One region of the Geodermatophilus sp. SYSU D00867 genome, then DNA from elsewhere that is predicted to be linked to it. Evidence: riboswitches for the same ligand, from Rfam matches in the RefSeq annotation. Region 1 holds a riboswitch; the other holds the start of a gene.
The links. Region 1 has a riboswitch for S-adenosylmethionine ahead of ACI8AK_RS06590 (bifunctional o-acetylhomoserine/o-acetylserine sulfhydrylase). Riboswitches for the same ligand answer to the same signal wherever they lie in the genome.
Positions count from the first base shown of each region.

Region 2: another riboswitch for S-adenosylmethionine. It lies ahead of thrC (threonine synthase); the one in region 1 lies ahead of ACI8AK_RS06590 (bifunctional o-acetylhomoserine/o-acetylserine sulfhydrylase).

Region 1 covers NZ_JBJGZC010000005.1:157,538-166,355, forward strand. Annotated here, with positions in the region: gene ACI8AK_RS06580 (threonine aldolase family protein) at 1-655, opposite strand, end outside; gene metX (homoserine O-acetyltransferase MetX) at 729-1,802, opposite strand; gene ACI8AK_RS06590 (bifunctional o-acetylhomoserine/o-acetylserine sulfhydrylase) at 1,813-3,105, opposite strand; SAM riboswitch class IV at 3,150-3,266, opposite strand; gene ACI8AK_RS06595 (NAD(P)H-dependent flavin oxidoreductase) at 3,290-4,330, opposite strand; gene ACI8AK_RS06600 (YbiU family protein) at 4,371-5,444, opposite strand; gene ACI8AK_RS06605 (ROK family transcriptional regulator) at 5,768-6,907, shown strand; gene ACI8AK_RS06610 (acetyl/propionyl/methylcrotonyl-CoA carboxylase subunit alpha) at 7,015-8,818, opposite strand, start outside.
Region 2 covers NZ_JBJGZC010000007.1:120,552-129,369, forward strand. Annotated here, with positions in the region: gene ACI8AK_RS08540 (LytR C-terminal domain-containing protein) at 1-1,207, shown strand, start outside; gene ACI8AK_RS08545 (alpha/beta fold hydrolase) at 1,297-4,233, shown strand; gene ACI8AK_RS08550 (ABC transporter permease) at 4,230-5,102, shown strand; gene ACI8AK_RS08555 (HAD family hydrolase) at 5,253-6,074, opposite strand; SAM riboswitch class I at 6,136-6,259, shown strand; gene thrC (threonine synthase) at 6,272-7,573, shown strand; gene ACI8AK_RS08565 (cold-shock protein) at 7,795-7,995, shown strand; gene groL (chaperonin GroEL) at 8,298-8,818, shown strand, end outside.

The DNA.
Region 1 (8,818 bases):
CCGCGGGCCCGGCCACGCAGCACCCGGCCAGCGCGCCGACCCCCTTGTAGAAGCTGACGTAGACGGTGTCGAACGGCGCCGCGACGTCCGACGGCGGCATCTCGTAGCCGGCGGCGGCCTCCCACAGCCGGGCGCCGTCGAGGTGGGCCACCGAGTGCACGTCGTGCGCCCACGCGGCCTGCTCGACGACGTCGTCCCACGGCGGCAGCGGACCGCCCAGGTCCCGCTGCGGCAGCTCGACGACCAGCGCGGCCGGCGGCTCGGCGACGCCGTCGAGGTCGGCGCGCAGCAGCATCCGGTGCCGGTCGCCGACCGGGCGCTCGACCAGGCCCTGCAGCCGCGCCAGCGCGCCGCCCTCGTGCCGGAACAGGTGGCACTCGGGGTGGGCGACGACGGTGGCGCGGCCGCTGCGCCCGGCGTGCACCCGCAGCACCGCCTGCTGCGCCATCGTCCCGCTGGGCAGGTAGACCGCGGCCGGCTTGTCCAGCAGCTGCGCGACCTCCGCCTCGAGCTCCGCGACGACGCCGCCCGCGCCGTACCGGTCCAGCGCGGTGTCCGGCGGGATGGTGGCCAGCAGGTCGGCGGCGCGCTGGGGGCCGTGGCCGGTCAGGGCGCGGTCGCAGGCCGGCCGCAGGGCGTCGAGGTCGTCGTCCACGGGCCCAGTCTGTCGGGAGCCCGGGATCCCGGCGGACCGGGCCCGGGGCCCTGGCTCCGGGACCCCGGCCCCGTCAGGCGTCGAGCAGCTCGCGGAGGAGCGCGCCGACGGCGGCCGCCTCGATGAGGAAGCCGTCGTGCCCGTACGGCGAGGACACCACCCGCAGCGGCACCCCGAGCGCGTCGGCCACCCGCCGCTGCAGCTCCAGCGGGTAGAGCCGGTCGGAGTCGACGCCGGCCACCACCGCCCGCGCGGTCACCCGGGCCAGCGCCACCTCCACCCCGCCCCGGCCGCGGCCGACGTCCCAGGTGTTCATCGCCTCGGTGAGCACCAGGTAGCTGCCGGGGTCGAAGCGGCGGGTGAGCTTGTCGGCGTGGTGGTCCAGGTAGGAGGCGACGGCGAACCGGCCGTCGGCCTGCACGGCCGCGCCGAAGCGCTCCTCCAGCTCGAACGCGCTGCGGTAGGTCAGGTGCGCGATCCGCCGGGCGACGCCGAGCCCGGCGACCGGGTCGGCGCGGATCGCGGCCTGCTGGGTGGTCTGGGTGCCGATCTGGTCGGCGGTGGCCGCCGCGCCCGAGGCGAGGAAGAACAGCCCGGCCACCCGGTCGGGCAGCGCGACCGCCCACTCCAGCGCCCGCATCCCGCCCATCGACCCGCCGACGACGGCGGCCCACCGGTCGATGCCGAGCGTGTCGGCCAGCGCCGCCTCGACCAGCACCTGGTCGCCGACGGTCACCTCGGGGAACCGCGGTCCCCACGGCCGGCCGTCGGGCGCGGTCGAGGACGGGCCGGTCGTCCCCTGGCACCCGCCGAGCACGTTGGCGCAGACGACGAAGAACCGGTCGGTGTCCAGCGCCGCGCCCGGTCCGACCAGCGACGCCCACCAGCCCGGCGTCGGGTGGCCGGGCCCGGCCGGACCGGTGACGTGGCTGTCGCCGGTGAGCGCGTGCTCGACCAGCACCGCGTTGCCGCCGTCGGGGGCGAGCGTGCCCCAGGTCTCGTAGGCCACCCGGACGCCGGGCAGCACCCCGCCGCGTTCGAGCCGGACCGGTCCGTCCAGGTCCAGGAACAGCCGGTCCCCGGCGGGGTCGCCGTCGCGCCACCCGCCGGTGCGCGGCGGGGTGCGGGACCCCGGGAGGTCCCGCACCCCGCCCACGTCAGGCGCCCTTCGCGGCGCGGAAGCCGGCCTCGAGGTCGGCGAGGATGTCCTCGATCCCCTCCAGTCCGGCGGCCAGGCGCACCAGGCCGGGCGTGACGCCCGTGGTCCGCTGCTCCTCCGGCGTCAGCTGCGAGTGGGTCGTCGACGCCGGGTGGATGACCAGGCTGCGGACGTCGCCGATGTTGGCCACGTGGCTGTGCAGCTCCAGCGCCTCGACGAAGCGCTTGCCGGCCTCGACGCCGCCGCGGATCTCGAACGCCAGCACCGCGCCGGCGCCGCGCGGGGCGTAGCGCTGCTGGGCGGCGTGCCACGGCGAGGACGGCAGGCCGGCGTAGTGCACCGACTCCACCTCGTCGTGCGCCTCGAGGAACTCGGCCACCCGCTGGGCGTTGGCCACGTGCCGCTCCATGCGCAGCGACAGGGTCTCGATGCCCTGCACGACCAGCCACGCGTTGAACGGGCTGATCGCCGGGCCGAGGTCGCGCAGCAGCTGCACCCGGGCCTTGAGCGCGTAGGCGGGCGCGCCGAGGTCGGCGTAGACGACGCCGTGGTAGGTCGGGTCCGGCGTGGTGAAGCCGGGGAACCGGCCGCGGGTCCAGTCGAAGTTGCCGCCGTCGACGATGACCCCGGCGATCGCGGTGCCGTGGCCGCCGAGGTACTTGGTGGCCGAGTGGACGACGACGTCGGCGCCGTGCTCGAGCGGGCGCACGAGGAACGGCGTGGCGATGGTGTTGTCGACGATCAGCGGCACGCCGTTGCGGTGCGCCACCTCCGACACCGCGGAGATGTCGAGGACGTCGCCCTTCGGGTTGCCGATCGACTCCCCGTAGAACGCCTTGGTGTTCTCGCGGACCAGCGACTGCCAGTTCTCCGGGTCGTCGGGGTCCTCGACGAAGGACACCTCGACGCCGAGCTTGGGCAGCGAGTGGTGCAGCAGGTTGTAGGTGCCGCCGTACAGCGACGCCGAGGCGACGACGTGGCTGCCGGCCTCGGCGACGTTGAGGATCGCCAGGGTCTCGGCGGCCTGGCCGCTGGCCACCGCGAGCGCGGCGACGCCGCCCTCGAGGGAGGCCACGCGCTGCTCGAGCGCGTCCTGCGTCGGGTTCATGATCCGCGTGTAGATGTTGCCCATCTCGGCCAGCGCGAACAGGTCGGCGGCGTGCTGGGCGTCGCGGAACTGGTAGCTGGTCGTGGCGTAGATCGGCAGGGCGCGGGCCCCGGTGGTGGGGTCGGGGCTGGTCCCGGCGTGGATCTGCCGGGTCTCGAAGCTCCAGCTCTGCTGGTCGGGCACGGCGCCGTCTCCTCTCGCTCGCGGAGACCCCGCGGCGCACGGAGGGCTCCGTCTTGCCGCGCGGCGGGCGCCGCGCGGCCGGCTCTTCCCCTGGGAGCACCTCGGACGGAGGAGAGGTTGCCGGGCAGCCAGCCAGGTACTTGTCGCTGCCTCTCGTGAGCCTGCGCGGAACCCTAGCGCCCGGTCAGGAGGTGCTGGGCCGGGGGTGCGCGAGGGCGGCCGCGGCGTCGTCGGCGAGGCGGGCGACCAGCTCCCCGGCGGGCAGCGCCTCGGCCAGCGCGTACGCCTGCCCGGCCCACATGCTGATGGCCTCCGGGTCGCCGGCCTGCCGGGCCGCCGCGCGCAACGGCGTCGTCAGGTGGTGGACGTGCGGGTAGGCGGCCGGAGCCGCGGCGGTGTGCTCGGCGAGGAAGCGGTTGACCAGCCCGCGGGCGCGCCGGCCGCTGAACGCGCGGGTGAGCGCCGTCGGCCGGCCGGCGCCCAGCGCCGCCCGGTGCGCCGCGCCGGTCCCGGCCTCGGGGCACAGCAGGAACGCCGTGCCCAGCTGCGCGGCCTCCGCGCCCGCGACGAGCACCGCCGCGACCGAGGGGCCGTCGACGATCCCGCCGGCGGCGACCATCGGCAGGTCCACCGCCCGGGCGACCAGCCGCAGCAGCGGCAGCAGCCCGTACTCGCCCGCCCCGTCCTCGTCGCGGAGGCCGCCGCGGTGGCCGCCGGCCTCGACCCCCTGCACCACCAGCGCGTCCGCGCCGGCGTCGCGGGCGGGGAGGGCGTCCTCCGGCGAGGTGACGGTGACCAGCACGGTGGCGCCGGCGTCGTGCAGCGCGGCGACCATGTCCGGCCGCGGCAGGCCGAAGGTGAACGACACCACTGGCACCCGCTCCTCGGCGAGGACGGCGACCTTGGCCTCCCACGCGTCGTCGTCGGCGCGGGGCTCGCCGAGGTCCACGCCCCACCGCCGCGCCTCGGGCCGCAGCCGCTCGGCGTAGCGGCGCAGGGCGCCCTCGTCGGCGGGCGGCCCCGGGACGAAGACGTTGACGCCGAACCGCTCCCGGGTCCGCGCCCGGACGGCGCGGACCTCCTCGCGCACCGCGTCCGGCGTCCGGTAGCCGGCGGCGAGGAAGCCCAGGCCACCGGCCCCGGACACCGCCGCGGCCAGTTCCACCGTCGACGGCCCGCCGGCCATCGGCGCCTGCACGACCGGTCGTCGCAGCCCCAGCACCATGCCGGGCATCCTGCCGCGCCGCGGCTCGGGCGGGGGTGGGTCAGGCGAGGCCGAGCCCGCGCCGGCCGGTGTCGTTGAGCTGGTCGGGGGTGAACCGGTTCGCCCAGGTGCGCTCGTAGTGCTCGGCGGGGAAGTCGGTGGGGCTGGAGCCGGTGAGGAACGCGTCACGCACGGAGGCGGCGTAGGCCTCGTTGCGCGGGCACCAGGGGGCGGCGGGGACGTACATGACGTTGCCCCATCCCTGCTGGTCGGTGACCGGGGCGACCGAGTGGATCATGTCGCAGTGCCACCAGACGGAGTCGCCGGCGCGGACGTCGGGGATGCCGCTGGCGGCGCGCAGCAGCAGGGAGTGCCACTTCTCGCTGGCCGGGAAGACCTGGTTGGTGGTGACGCCGCACATGTCGTCGTCGGGGACGTCGGGCAGCAGCGGGCGCAGCATCAGGTAGGCCATCGCCTCGGGGATCGGCACGGTGTGCAGCACGCCCTGGTCGTGGTCCATGTCCGACAGCGCGGTCCACCCCTGGAAGGTGCGGAACGCCGAGCACATGGTGGAGCCGGGGTACTGCGGGCCGGCGGTGCGGTAGGCGGCGTCGTACGGGTCGTAGGCCTCGACGGTGCCGTCGAACAGGTGCCGGAAGGCCTTCTGGTAGGCCTCGGTCATCCACAGGTCGAGCGTGCCGGGGTCGAGGTGGGTGCCCAGGCCGCCGGAGTCCGCGCCCGGCGGGCGGCGGCGGATGCGGTCGGGGTAGAGCGAGTCGCGGTCCGGGTCGAACCACCGGACGCCGTCGGACTCGGACGTCCACAGCGCGTTGAGGAAGCCCTGCACCCGGGCCATGCGGTCGCTCTGCCGGGCCTCCATCTGGGGCGGGGACCAGTAGACGGGGTAGATCTCGGGCTTGGAGCCGACGCTGCCGAAGAAGTCGTCGCCCGGGCCGCGGTAGTCCTCGAAGAAGCGGTTGCTCTCGACGTAGTCGACGATGCCGGCGTCCCAGGCCAGCGCCTGCTCGCGGGGGAAGTGCCCGCGGACGACCAGGCAGCCGCGGCGGCGGAGCGTCGCGAGCTCGTCGGCGGAGACCGTCCCGCCTCGATGTCGGCGTAGTCGAGAACCGGCCAGATCTGCTCACCGCGCGCCTTCGCCGCCTCGATCTCGGCGACCGCGGCGGCGATGCGGGCCTCGACGACGGCGAAGACCTCCTCCACCGTGCGACCGGAGGCGGCGATGCGCGCCCGCAGCGCCGGCTTGATCTCCCGGATCGCGGCCTTCAGGTCCTCCGGGGGGGTCTCCCAGTGCGGCAGCGGCGGCAGGTGCCGCGCGTACGGGGTGGGGGAGGCGGTGAGGGTCACGGTGCTCACTCCGTTCAGGAAGGACTCCTTACTTGAGTGGGACCCTAGAGCAGCCGCGCGTTCCAGGCAACAGTCCTTACTAGACTCGTCCGCATGACCCCGGCCAAGCCGTCGCTGGAGCTGCTCCGCTCGCTGACCGACGAGCACGTCCTCCGCGCGCTGATCGACCGGGGCCGGCTGACCCGCGCCGAGATCGCCGCCCGCACCGGCATCTCCAAGCCCACCGTCGGCGAGAGCGTGCGCCGGCTGACCGAGGCGGGGCTGCTGCGCGACACCGGTGAGCGCACCACCGGCCGCGGCCGGATCGGCACGTACTACGCGCTCGCCGGCGACCTCGGGGTCGCCCTGGTCCTCGGCATCGCCCCGGAGGGTGTCGTCGCCGAGGCCGTCGACGTCCACGGCCGGGTCGTCGCCCGGGAGGCCGAGGCGGTCGGCCGCCCCGCGCAGCCGGACCAGGTGGCTCGGGCGCTGCGGGCGGCGGCCCGCCGCGCCGTGGACGGCGGCCCGGGCCCGGCCCGGTCGGCCGTGGTCAGCGCCGCCGACCCGGTCGACCGGGGCTCGGGCCGGCTGGTGCACCTGCCGGACGCGCCGTTCCTGGTCGGTGAGCTCTCCCCGGTCGAGGTCCTCGCCCCGCTGGTCGCCGGGCCGGTGACCGTGGACAACGACGTCAACTGGGCCGCCCGCGCCGAGCGCGCGGCCGCGGCCCCGGGGGAGCTCGAGGACTTCGCGTACCTGTACCTGGGTGAGGGACTCGGCTGCGCCGTCGTCGCCGACGGCGAGGTCCGCCGCGGGCACGGCGGCCTCGCCGGCGAGATCGCCCACGTGCTCACTCGCAGCCCCGACGGCCGCGCCGTCGCCTTCACCGAGGTCTTCGCCGAGCTGCAGCTGCGCCGGCCGGACTCCACCGCCGTCGACGTCGACGCCCTGCTGGGCGTGGTCGACGCTCCCGGTGACCGGCCGGGCCGCGTGCTCGCCGCCCTGGCGGAGGCGATCTGCGGCGTACTCGGGGCCGTCGTCGCGCTCACCGACCCCCGGCTCATCGTCCTCGGTGGTACGTGGGGCCCGCGTCCCGCCGTCGTGAGGGCCGTGTCGGAGGCGCTGGCACACCAGCCGCGGGGCGTGCCGCTCCAGGTCGCCCGGGCCACGGCGGAACCGTCGCTGGCCGGCGCCCGGCACCGTGCCCTGGACGATCTCCGGACCTCCATCCTGGCGTCGCGGCCGGTGCCCGCGTAGGGCCGATCGAGCGACCCGTGCCGGGCTGGTCCCCGTCGCGGCCCGTCGCGGTCCCGGGCGGCACGCAGTCGGGACCTCCCGACCCGGCGCACCCCTGGCCGCGGAACTCAGGCCGGGGTGAGCCGGGCCAGCACCTGGTCGAGGGCGACGCGGTCGCCGGGGGCGACGAGCAGGTCGACGACGCCGTCGGCCGGGGCGCGCAGCGTGTGCTCCATCTTCATCGCCTCGACGACGACCACCGGGTCGCCCGCGCCGACCGGCTGCCCGCCGGACGCCGGGGTGGCGATCACCGTGCCGGGCATCGGGCTGGTCAGCTCGGGGGCGTGCGCGGCGGCGTCCGGCCGCAGCACCGGCCGCCGGGCCCGGCGCAGCGGCCAGTCGGCGCCGCCGGCGTGCACGAACAGCGCGTCGCCGTCCTCGGCCACCCGGCAGTGCGACCGCACGCCCGCGCGCACCAGCGCCAGGCCGCCGTCCTCGGGCGCGCAGCTCAGCGGCCCGGCGTCGGCGCCGTCGAGGCCGGCGCGCGCGGCGGCGGGCGTGCCGGTCAGCGTCACCGTCCGCTGCCGGCCGCCGGCCTCCAGCCGGACGACGAACGGCGCGGACGGCGCGCCGGCGCGGAAGCCGGTGGGCGCGCTCCACGGGTCGGCCGGGTCGGCGGCGGCCCAGGCGGCCAGCCACACGTGCGCGGCGGCGGCGAGGACGGCGTCGTCGGGGACGGCGGGCGGCTCCCAGGCGGCGGCGAACCGGTCGAGCAGCGCGGTGTCCAGGTCCCCGGCGCGGACCGCGGGCTCGGCGAGCAGCGACCGCACGAACCCGACGTTGGTGGTCACGCCGAGCACCGCGGTCTCCGCGAGCGCCCGGTCCAGCGCGGCCAGTGCCGTGGCGCGGTCGGGGCCGGCGGCGACCACCTTGGCCAGCATCGGGTCGTAGTCCGAGCCGACGACGGTGCCGGCGGCGACACCGGAGTCCACGCGGGCGCCGGCGGGCTCGGCCAGCGCCAGCACCCGCCCGCCGGTGGGCAGGAAGCCGCGGGCGGGGTCCTCGGCGTAGACCCGCGCCTCGACCGCCCAGCCGGTCAGCGCGACGTCGTCCTGGGTGAACGGCAGCGGCTCCCCGGCCGCCACCCGCAGCTGCTGCTCGACCAGGTCCAGGCCGGTGACCAGCTCGGTGACCGGGTGCTCGACCTGCAGCCGGGTGTTCATCTCCATGAAGAAGAACTCGTCGGGCCGGTCGGCCGACACGATGAACTCCACGGTGCCCGCGCCGGTGTAGCCGACGCTGCGGGCGGTGGCGCAGGCCGCCGCGCCGATCCGCTCGCGGGTGGCCGCGTCCAGCAGCGGCGACGGCGCCTCCTCGACCACCTTCTGGTGCCGCCGCTGCAGGCTGCACTCGCGCTCGCCGAGGTGCACGACCGCGCCGTGCGCGTCGGCGAGCACCTGCACCTCGACGTGCCGCGGCCGCTGCACGAACCGCTCGAGGAACAGCGTGTCGTCGCCGAACGCCGCACGCGCCTCCCGGCGGGCCGACGCCAGCGCCGCGGGCAGGCCGGCGGCGTCCTCGACCACCCGCATGCCCTTGCCGCCGCCGCCCGCCGAGGGCTTGACCAGCACCGGGAACCCGATCCCGGGGGCGGCGGCCACCAGGTCGTCGTCGGTGAGGCCGGGCTCGGCGATGCCGGGGACGACCGGCACGCCCGAGGCGACCACGGTCTTCTTGGCGGTGATCTTGTCGCCCATCACCCGGATCGCCTCGGCCGGCGGGCCGACGAACACGACGCCGGCGTCGGCCAGCGCGGCGGCCAGGGCCGGGTTCTCCGAGAGGAAGCCGTAGCCGGGGTGCACGGCCTGCGCGCCGGTGGCGAGGCACGCCTCGACCACGCGCTCCACCGACAGGTAGCTCTCCGCGGCCGGG
Region 2 (8,818 bases), on a different contig from region 1:
GGCCGTCTCCCGGCCGGCGCCCTCGCCGCCGGCCCGTCCTGCGCCGCCCGAGACCACGGTCGCGCCGTTCCAGGCGGTCCCCCGGCCCGACGCCGAGGCCGCCGCCGAACCGGCGGCGCCGCCGCTGGACCCGTGGGACCAGCCGGCCCGCCCGCCGGCCCGCGGCCGGGCGCAGCCCCCGCCCGCGGCGGAGCCGGCGCGGTCCCGGGACCGGGGCCGGACCCCGGGCGAGGCCGCCGCCGGGAACGGCTACCGCGACTGGACCAGCCCCTCCCGGGCGGGCACCGCGACGCCGGCCGCCCCGCCCACCGAGGCGATCCCCGACCGCGAGGTGTCCCGCGACCGCGTGGCGTCCGCGGACCGCGCGCCCGCCCCGGCGACCGAGGCGATCCCCGACCGTGAGGTGTCCCGGGACCGCCCCCCGGCCGCGCCGCTGACCGAGGCGATCCCCGACCGCGAGGTCGCCGGCCGCCGCGACCGGGCGCAGCGGGACCGCGACGCCGAGCCGGACACCGGCCCGCAGACCGACGGCACCGGCGTCGTGGGCAACCGCGCCGCCATGCGCGCCGAGCGCCAGGCGAAGGAGGCCGAGCGGCAGGCCATGGAGGCCGAGCGCCGCAAGGCCGCGCGCCGGGCCGGGGTCTCCCGCGCCGCGCTGCGCGCCGCCGAGGGCGAGGACGCGCCGCCGCGCCGTCGCGCCGGGGTCGCGCTGCTGGCGGTCGTCGTCGTCGCGCTGGTCGTGCTCGGCGTCTACAGCTTCACCTCCCCGGCGGCGCAGGAGGCTGGCTCGGCCGCGACGCCGACGAGCGAGCCGTCGGCCTCGACGTCGGTGACGCCCTCCTCGGGCCCGCTGCCCCCGCTGTCGGCCCAGCCGCTGCCCCCGGTCGAGCAGGCGCCCAGCACCCCGGTGCGCGTGCCGGTGACCGTCCTCAACGCCACGCAGACCGGTGGGCTGGCCGCCGACGTCGCCACCGCGTTCGCCGCCCAGGGCTGGACGACGGCCGGTGTCGGGGCCTACGAGGGTGGGGACGTCGCCGCCACCACCGTCTTCTTCGACGAGGGCGACGAGTCGCAGCGCCAGTCCGCCCTGCAGCTCATGGAGGCGTTCCCGGGCATCACCACCGGGCCCGCGGTGCGGTTCTTCGAGGTGCCGGACGTGCCCGACCCGGGCCTGGTCGTCGTCGTCACCGGCGGGCTCGAGCCCTGACCGCCCCCGGTCGCGCCCCGTCCCGACACCTGCGGAACCCCAGCGCGGCACCGTCCGTTGGCCGCAGCGTGCGTCCGTTCCGCGGGCCCGTGACACCGCGCCCGCGCCCCGGCGCCCGCGCGGTGGCCGGCGCCCTGCTCGCCCTCCTGTTCACCGGCACCCTCGTCGGCGCGCTGCCCACCCCGGCGGCCGCCGCCGAGGACGTCCGCACCGAGGACGCGCGCGTCCCCTCCGGCTCGGGCGCCGACGCCGTCGAGCTGGACACGACGCTGTACCTCCCGGCCTCGGCCACCGCCGACGACCCGGCGCCGGCCGTCGTCCTCGCCCACGGCTTCGGCGGCAGCAAGCGGTCGGTCGCCGACGACGCCCGGGACCTCGCCGGCCGTGGCTACGTCGTCCTCGCGTACTCCGCGCGCGGGTTCGGCGAGAGCACCGGCCAGATCGGCCTGGACGACCCGCGCTACGAGGTCGCCGACCTGTCCACGCTGCTCGACCTGCTCGCCGACCGCGACGACGTCCTCCTCGACGGCGACGGCGACCCGCGGGTCGGCGTCGCCGGCGCCTCCTACGGCGGGGCGCTGTCGCTGCTCGCCGCCGCCCACGACGACCGGGTCGACGCCATCGCGCCGCAGATCACCTGGCACTCGCTGACCGCCGCGCTCTTCCCCTCCCAGACCGGCGCCGCCGACGCACGGACCCCCGCCGCGACGCCGCAGACCGCCGACGCCGGCGTCTACAAGCGGCTGTGGGCGGGGCTGTTCTTCGGCGTGGGCGCGGCGCCCACCGGCGGGCTGCTGGACGCGCTCGGCGGCGGGGGAGCGGCCGAGGCCGAGGACGGCGAGGACGGCGGGGACCCCGGCGCCTCCGGTGACGCGGCCCCCGTCTCCGGCGGCGCCGCCCCCACCCTGCCGTTCGACCCGGCGTCGGTGGACCCCGCGGTGGTGGAGCAGGCGCTGACCTGCGGCCGGTTCCGCGCCGACATCTGCGCCGCCTACCAGTCCGCCGCGGCCTCGGGCACGCTCACGCCCGAGGTGGCCGCGGTGCTCGACCGCAGCAGCCCGGCCGCGGTGCTCGACCGCATCACCGCGCCGACGCTGCTGGTCCAGGGCACCGAGGACTCCCTGTTCGGCCTGGGCCAGGCCGACGCCAACGCCCGCGGCATCGCCGCGAACGGCACCCCGGTCAAGGTCGTCTGGTACGCCGGCGGCCACGACTCCCGGTCGTCGGAGCGGGAGACCGCCGAGCTGCGCGACCAGGTCGCCGGCTGGTTCGACTGGTACCTGCGCGACGAGGACGACCCCGCCCGCGGCGAGGACCCCGGCACCGGCTTCCACTTCCCGGCGCCCACCGGCCTCGGCAGCGGCCTGGGCAGCGTGCAGGGCGGCAACCAGAGCGTGCTCGCGGACGCCTACCCGGGCCTCGACGGCGGGGAGCCGGCGCAGCGGGAGAGCGTCGCGCTCGACGGCGGCACCCAGCCGGTGGTCACGCCCGCCGGCGGCACCCCGGCCGCGATCACCACCGTCCCGGGCCTGGGCGCGCTGGCCTCGGCGCTCGGCGGGCAGGCCGTGGAGATCCCCGGCCAGTTCGCCGCGTTCTCCAGCGACCCGCTCGACGGGGCGGTCGAGGTGGTCGGCGCGCCGACCGTCGAGCTCGCCGTCGCCTCGCCCACCGGCAGCGCCACGCTGTTCGCGAAGCTCTACGACGTCGGCCCCGACGGCGCCCAGACCCTGCCCGGCGGGCTGGTGGCCCCGCTGTCGCTCACCGGCCTGTCGGCGGACCCGACCGCGCCCACCGAGGTCGCCGTGACGCTGCCGGGCATCGTGCACCGCTTCGAGGCCGGGCACACGATGCGCGTCGTCGTCTCCTCGACCGACCAGGCCTTCGCGCTGCCGGCCGAGGCCACCGTCTACTCCGTCGCGCTCGCCGGGGCCGGCAACGGCGGCACCGCGCTGGCCGTGCCCACCGTCGAGGGGCAGCCGCAGGCCGACGGCGGCACCTCCCGCTGGTGGTGGCTGCTCGGCGCCGTCGTCGCCCTGGGCCTGCTCGGCTGGCTCGCCGCGGTGCTGTGGGGCCGCCGCCGGCGCCGGGTCACCTCGGAGGTGGAGCCCGACGGCGAGGACGTGCCGCTGCGCTTCGAGGGCATCACCAAGGCCTACAGGGACGGCTTCGTCGCCGTCCGCGACCTGTCCTTCGAGGTCCGCCGCGGCCAGGTGCTCGGCCTGCTCGGCCCCAACGGGGCGGGCAAGACGACGTCGCTGCGCATGCTCATGGGGCTGATCCGGCCGAACTCCGGGCGGATCACCGTGTTCGGTCACGAGGTCCGCCCCGGCGCGCCGGTGCTGTCCCGGCTGGGCTCGTTCGTCGAGGGCACCGGGCTGCAGCCGCACCTGTCCGGCCGCGACAACCTGCGCCTGTACTGGGCCGCCACCGGCCGCCCGGCCGAGGACGCGCACGTGGAGGAGGCCATCGCCGTCGCCGGCCTCGGCGCCGCCATCGACCGGCCGGTGCGCCGCTACAGCCAGGGCATGCGCCAGCGGGTGGCGATCGCGCAGGCCATGCTCGGCCTGCCCGACCTGCTGGTCCTCGACGAGCCGACCAACGGGCTGGACCCGCCGCAGATCCACGCCATGCGCGAGGTGCTGCGCGACTACGCCGCCACCGGCCGCACGGTCATCGTCTCCAGCCACCTGCTCAGCGAGATCGAGCAGACCTGCACCCACGTGGTGGTCATGGCGAAGGGGCAGAAGATCGCGCAGGGGACGGTCGAGGAGATCGTCGGCACCGGCGGCGCGGTGCTGGTCGGCCTCGCCGACGAGGCCGACGCCGACCGCGCGGCCGCCGTCCTGTCGGGGCTGCCCGGGGTCGCGGTCGAGCGCACCGACGAGGGCCTGGTCGCCGACCTCGGCCCGGGGACGTCGCGGGCGGCGGCGCTGCAGGCGCTGGTGGCCGCGGACGTCGCCGTCGACCAGTTCACGCCGCGCCGCCGCCTGGAGGACGCGTTCCTGGCACTCGTGGGGGAGTCGTGACCGCGACCGAGCACGTCCAGCCCACCGGCGCCGTCGCCGGCTACCGGCCCGAGCGGACGCTGCGGCTGTCGGTCGAGCTGCGCCGGCAGTTCAAGCGGCGCCGCACGATCGGCGTCTTCGCGGCGATGGTCGCGCTGCCGCTGGTGCTCATCGCCGCGCTCCAGCTGGGCGCGAGCGAGGAGGCGCAGACCAACAGCCGGATCAACCTCGTCGACGTCGCCACCGCCAGCGGGCTGAACTTCACGCTGTTCGTGCTGTTCGCCACGACGACGTTCTTCCTCGTCGTGGTCTACGCGCTGTTCTTCGGCGACACGGTGGCCAGCGAGGCGCAGTGGGGCTCGCTGCGCTACACCCTGGCCACGCCGGTGCCCCGGATGCGGCTGCTCCGGCAGAAGTGGCTCGCGGCGCTGGTCCAGTCGGTGAGCGCGCTGCTCACCCTCGTCGCCGTCGCGGTGGTCGCCGGCGGCCTGGCGTTCGGCTTCGGCGAGATCCGGACGCCGATCGGGGTGACCCTGTCCCAGGGGGAGGGGTTCCTGCGGCTGGCCGGGATGCTCGGCTACCTCGCCGTGCACCTGCTCGTCGTCGGGACGCTGGCGTTCTGGCTGTCCACGGTCACCGACGCGCCGCTGGCCGCCGTCGGCGGGGCGGTGTTCACGACGGTCGTGTTCGCCATCCTCGACCAGGTCGAGCAGCTCGGGTCGATCCGAGACTGGTTCCCCACCGCGGAGGAGTTCGCCTGGACCGACCTGCTGCAGACGCCGGTCGACTCCTCCGACCTGTTCCGCGGCGTCGTCCAGTCGCTGGTCTACGCGGCGGTCTTCACCGCGCTCGGCTTCCGCCACTTCGCCCGGCGCGACGTCACCAGCTGAACGACGTCACCAGCTGAACGACGTCACCAGCTGAACGACGTCACCAGCTGAACGACGTCACCAGCTGAACGAGGTGTCCCGCCCCCGCACCGGCTCCGGGCAGCAGGGGAACGGCACCCGGGCGCGGTGCGGTCCGGTGGGACGGCGGTGTCACAGGCTCGCTCGGACCGCCTGGGCCCAGCCGACGCCCATCGGCTCGTCGGTCACCGACACGTTCGGGACGGCGCCCAGCAGCCCGGCCATGCCCTCGACCTCCGCGCCGTTGGCGGTGATCCACAGCCGGCCGACGGCGGGCGCCATCTCCAGGTCGCTGGCGCTGTCGCCGATCGCGACGGCGTCCGCCGGGTCGACGCCGCGCCGCTCGAGGTCCCAGGCGATCGCCGCGCCCTTGGAGATGCCGCGCGGCATGAGGTGGTAGACGCGGGCCAGCTGCCCCTCCGGCGCCAGCCGCAGCCGGGCCGAGGCGGGGATCGCGCCGTTGTCCTTGAGCGTCAGCCAGCCCAACCCGCGCTCGGCCAGCCACGCGTCGACGGCGAGCGGGTCCACGAACCCGCGCAGCAGCGCGTCGCCGTCGTGCGTGGTGTGCCAGGGCGCGTGCCACTCGAGCCGGCCGGGGTGGGCGGCGCACAGCGCGTCGACGACGCCGAGCTCGGCCATCACGTCCATCGGCGTGCGGCCGGCGTACTCCTCGGGCAGCTCGCCGGTCAGCCCGTGCCGCTCCCGGCCGCCCTTCCACGTCACCAGCGAGCCCAGCTCGGCGATCGCGCCGTCGGCGGCGAAGATCCGCCCCGCCTCGGTGACCTGGTCGGCGGTGCGCCCGCTGACGATCACCAGCGCGACCCCGGCGGTGTGCAGCTCCAGCAGGGCCGCGGCCGGCTCGGCGGTGGGGGAGCCGTCGGCGGCGTGCCAGAAGGACCCCCGCGGTCCGACCATCGTGCCGTCGAGGTCGGTGTAGACGATGCGCGCTGCCACGGCGCCCAGCATGGCCGGGGCCGGGGGCGGTCCCGGCAGCCGGGTAGAGTCGGGCCCGTTCCACTCATCCAGAGGGGCAGAGGGACACGGCCCGGTGAAGCCCCGGCAACCGCGCTCGCGCGAGCGGCGAGAGGTGCCAATTCCGTCCCGCGCGGCTCGACGGCCCGACGCGGGGAAGATGAGGAGGTAGTCGTCGCATGACCCTGACCGCACCCGGTTCCCTGCAGGCCGACAGCTCGGCCGGCGGCCCCGTGCCGCCCAGCCCCGCCCGTGGCCTCGTCTGTCGCAACTGCGGCGCCACCTTCGGGCTCGTCGCCGAGCACGCCTGCGCCCAGTGCTTCGGCCCGCTCGAGGTCGACTACGACCCCGAGCTCATGGCCGCCGTCACCCGCGAGCAGATCGAGGCCGGCCCGCAGAACATCTGGCGCTACGCCGCGCTGCTGCCGGTGGGCCAGGACCCGGCCGACCGCGTGTCCCTCGACCCGGGCATGACCCCGCTGGTCCGCGCCGACCGGCTCGCCGCCGAGCTCGGCATCACCGGCGGGCTGTGGGTCAAGGACGACTCGGCCAACCCCACGCACTCGTTCAAGGACCGCGTGGTCAGCCTCGCCGCCACCGCCGCGAAGGGGCTGGGCTACCGCAAGATCGCCGCGGCCTCCACCGGCAACCTGGCCAACTCGGTGGCCGCGCACGCCGCCCGCGCGGGCCTGCCGTCGTTCGTCTTCATCCCGTCCGACCTCGAGCCCGGCAAGGTCGTGCAGTCGGCGGTCTACGGCCAGACGCTGGTCGCCGTCGACGGGTCCTACGACGACGTCAACCGGCTGACCAGCGAGCTCGCCGAGACCGACGAGTTCGAGGACACCGCCTTCGTCAACCAGAACGTGCGGCCCTACTACGCCGAGGGCTCCAAGACGATGGGCTACGAGATCGCCGAGCAGCTCGGCTGGCGGATCCCGGCGCAGGTCGTCATCCCGATGGCGTCGGGCTCGCTGCTCACCAAGGTGGACAAGGCCTGGCGGGAGCTGGTGAAGGCCGGGATCGTCGCGGACACCGAGTGGCGGGTCTTCGGCGCCCAGTCGGCCGGCTGCGACCCGATCGCCACCGCCTTCGACAACGGCTGGGACGTCGTCAAGCCGGTCAAGCCCACCGGGATCGCCAAGTCGCTGAACATCGGCAACCCCGCCGACGGCCCGTACGCGCTCGACGCCATCCGCCGCACCGGCGGCGCCGTCGGCCGGGTCGGCGACGAGCAGATCGTCCAGGGCATCCGCGACCTCGCCCGCACCACCGGCGTCTTCGCCGAGACCGCCGGCGGCGTGACCGTCGCGGTGCTGCGCCAGCTGGTCGAGGACGGGCGGCTGGACCCGAGCCGGGAGACCGTCGTCCTCAACACCGGCGAGGGCCTCAAGACCCTCGACCCGCTGCTGCCGGTGGTCGGCCCGACCCACCGGGTGGAGCCGTCGCTGCGGTCGGTCCGGTCCGCGGGGCTCATCGGCTGAGCCCCCGCGGGAGGCGTAGGCTCGCGGGCGACGTCGATCCGGCGGGTGACGTCCCCCCGGATCGTCCCCGAGTCGTGTGTCCAGGATCTCCCCACAGCGGCGTGCCTGTTGTACCGTCTCGCGCGGTCGTCAGTTCCACGCACGTGTCCGACGGGCGGAAGAGCTGTACCCCGGTCCCCGGATCACGGGGACCGTCCGCACGCACCAACGTGGGAGCACACGTGGCACAGGGCACCGTGAAGTGGTTCAACGCCGAGAAGGGCTTCGGCTTCATCGCCGTCGACGGCGGCCAGGACGTCTTCGTCCACTACTCGGCCATCCAGATGGACGGGTACAAGAGCCTCGACGAGGGCCAGCGGGTGACCTTCGAGGTCGTCCAGGGCGAGAAGGGTCCGCAGGCCGACTCGGTCCGCGTCGCCTGAGCACCTCCCCACCTCCGTGCTGCGGCCCGGTTCCCTCCGCGGGAGCCGGGCCGCAGCCGTTCCCGGACCACCGCCCCCGCCGCCGGCCCGACCGGGAACAGGCGGCACCCACCCCCCGTTCTTGCACTCGGCAGGGGCGAGTGCCAGACTTCCGGTTGGCACTCGACAGTGCCGAGTGCCAATCAGGTCGGAACGGTGAGGCACAGGAGCGCGGGCCACATGGGAGCCCGCCGCGCCGGTGTCGTCCGTCGCGGGCGCCGGTCCCGGCCGTGCAGCGATCCATGCATGGAGGACATCACCACATGGCCAAGATGATCGCCTTCGAGGAAGAGGCGCGCCGCGGTCTCGAGCGGGGCATGAACACCCTCGCCGACGCCGTCAAGGTGACGCTCGGCCCCAAGGGCCGCAACGTCGTCCTCGAGAAGAAGTGGGGCGCTCCCACCATCACCAACGACGGTGTGAGCATCGCCAAGGAGATCGAGCTCGAGGACCCCTGGGAGAAGATCGGCGCCGAGCTGGTCAAGGAGGTCGCGAAGAAGACCGACGACGTCGCGGGTGACGGCACCACCACCGCCACCGTGCTGGCCCAGGCGCTCGTCCGCGAGGGTCTGCGCAACGTCGCCGCCGGCGCCAACCCGATGGCCCTGAAGAAGGGCATCGAGAAGGCCGTCGCCTCGGTCACCGAGTACCTCCTCTCGACCGCCAAGGACGTCGAGACCAAGGAGCAGATCGCCGCCACCGCGTCGATCTCCGCCGCCGACGCCGCCATCGGTGAGCTCATCGCCGAGGCGATGGACAAGGTCGGCAAGGAAGGCGTCATCAC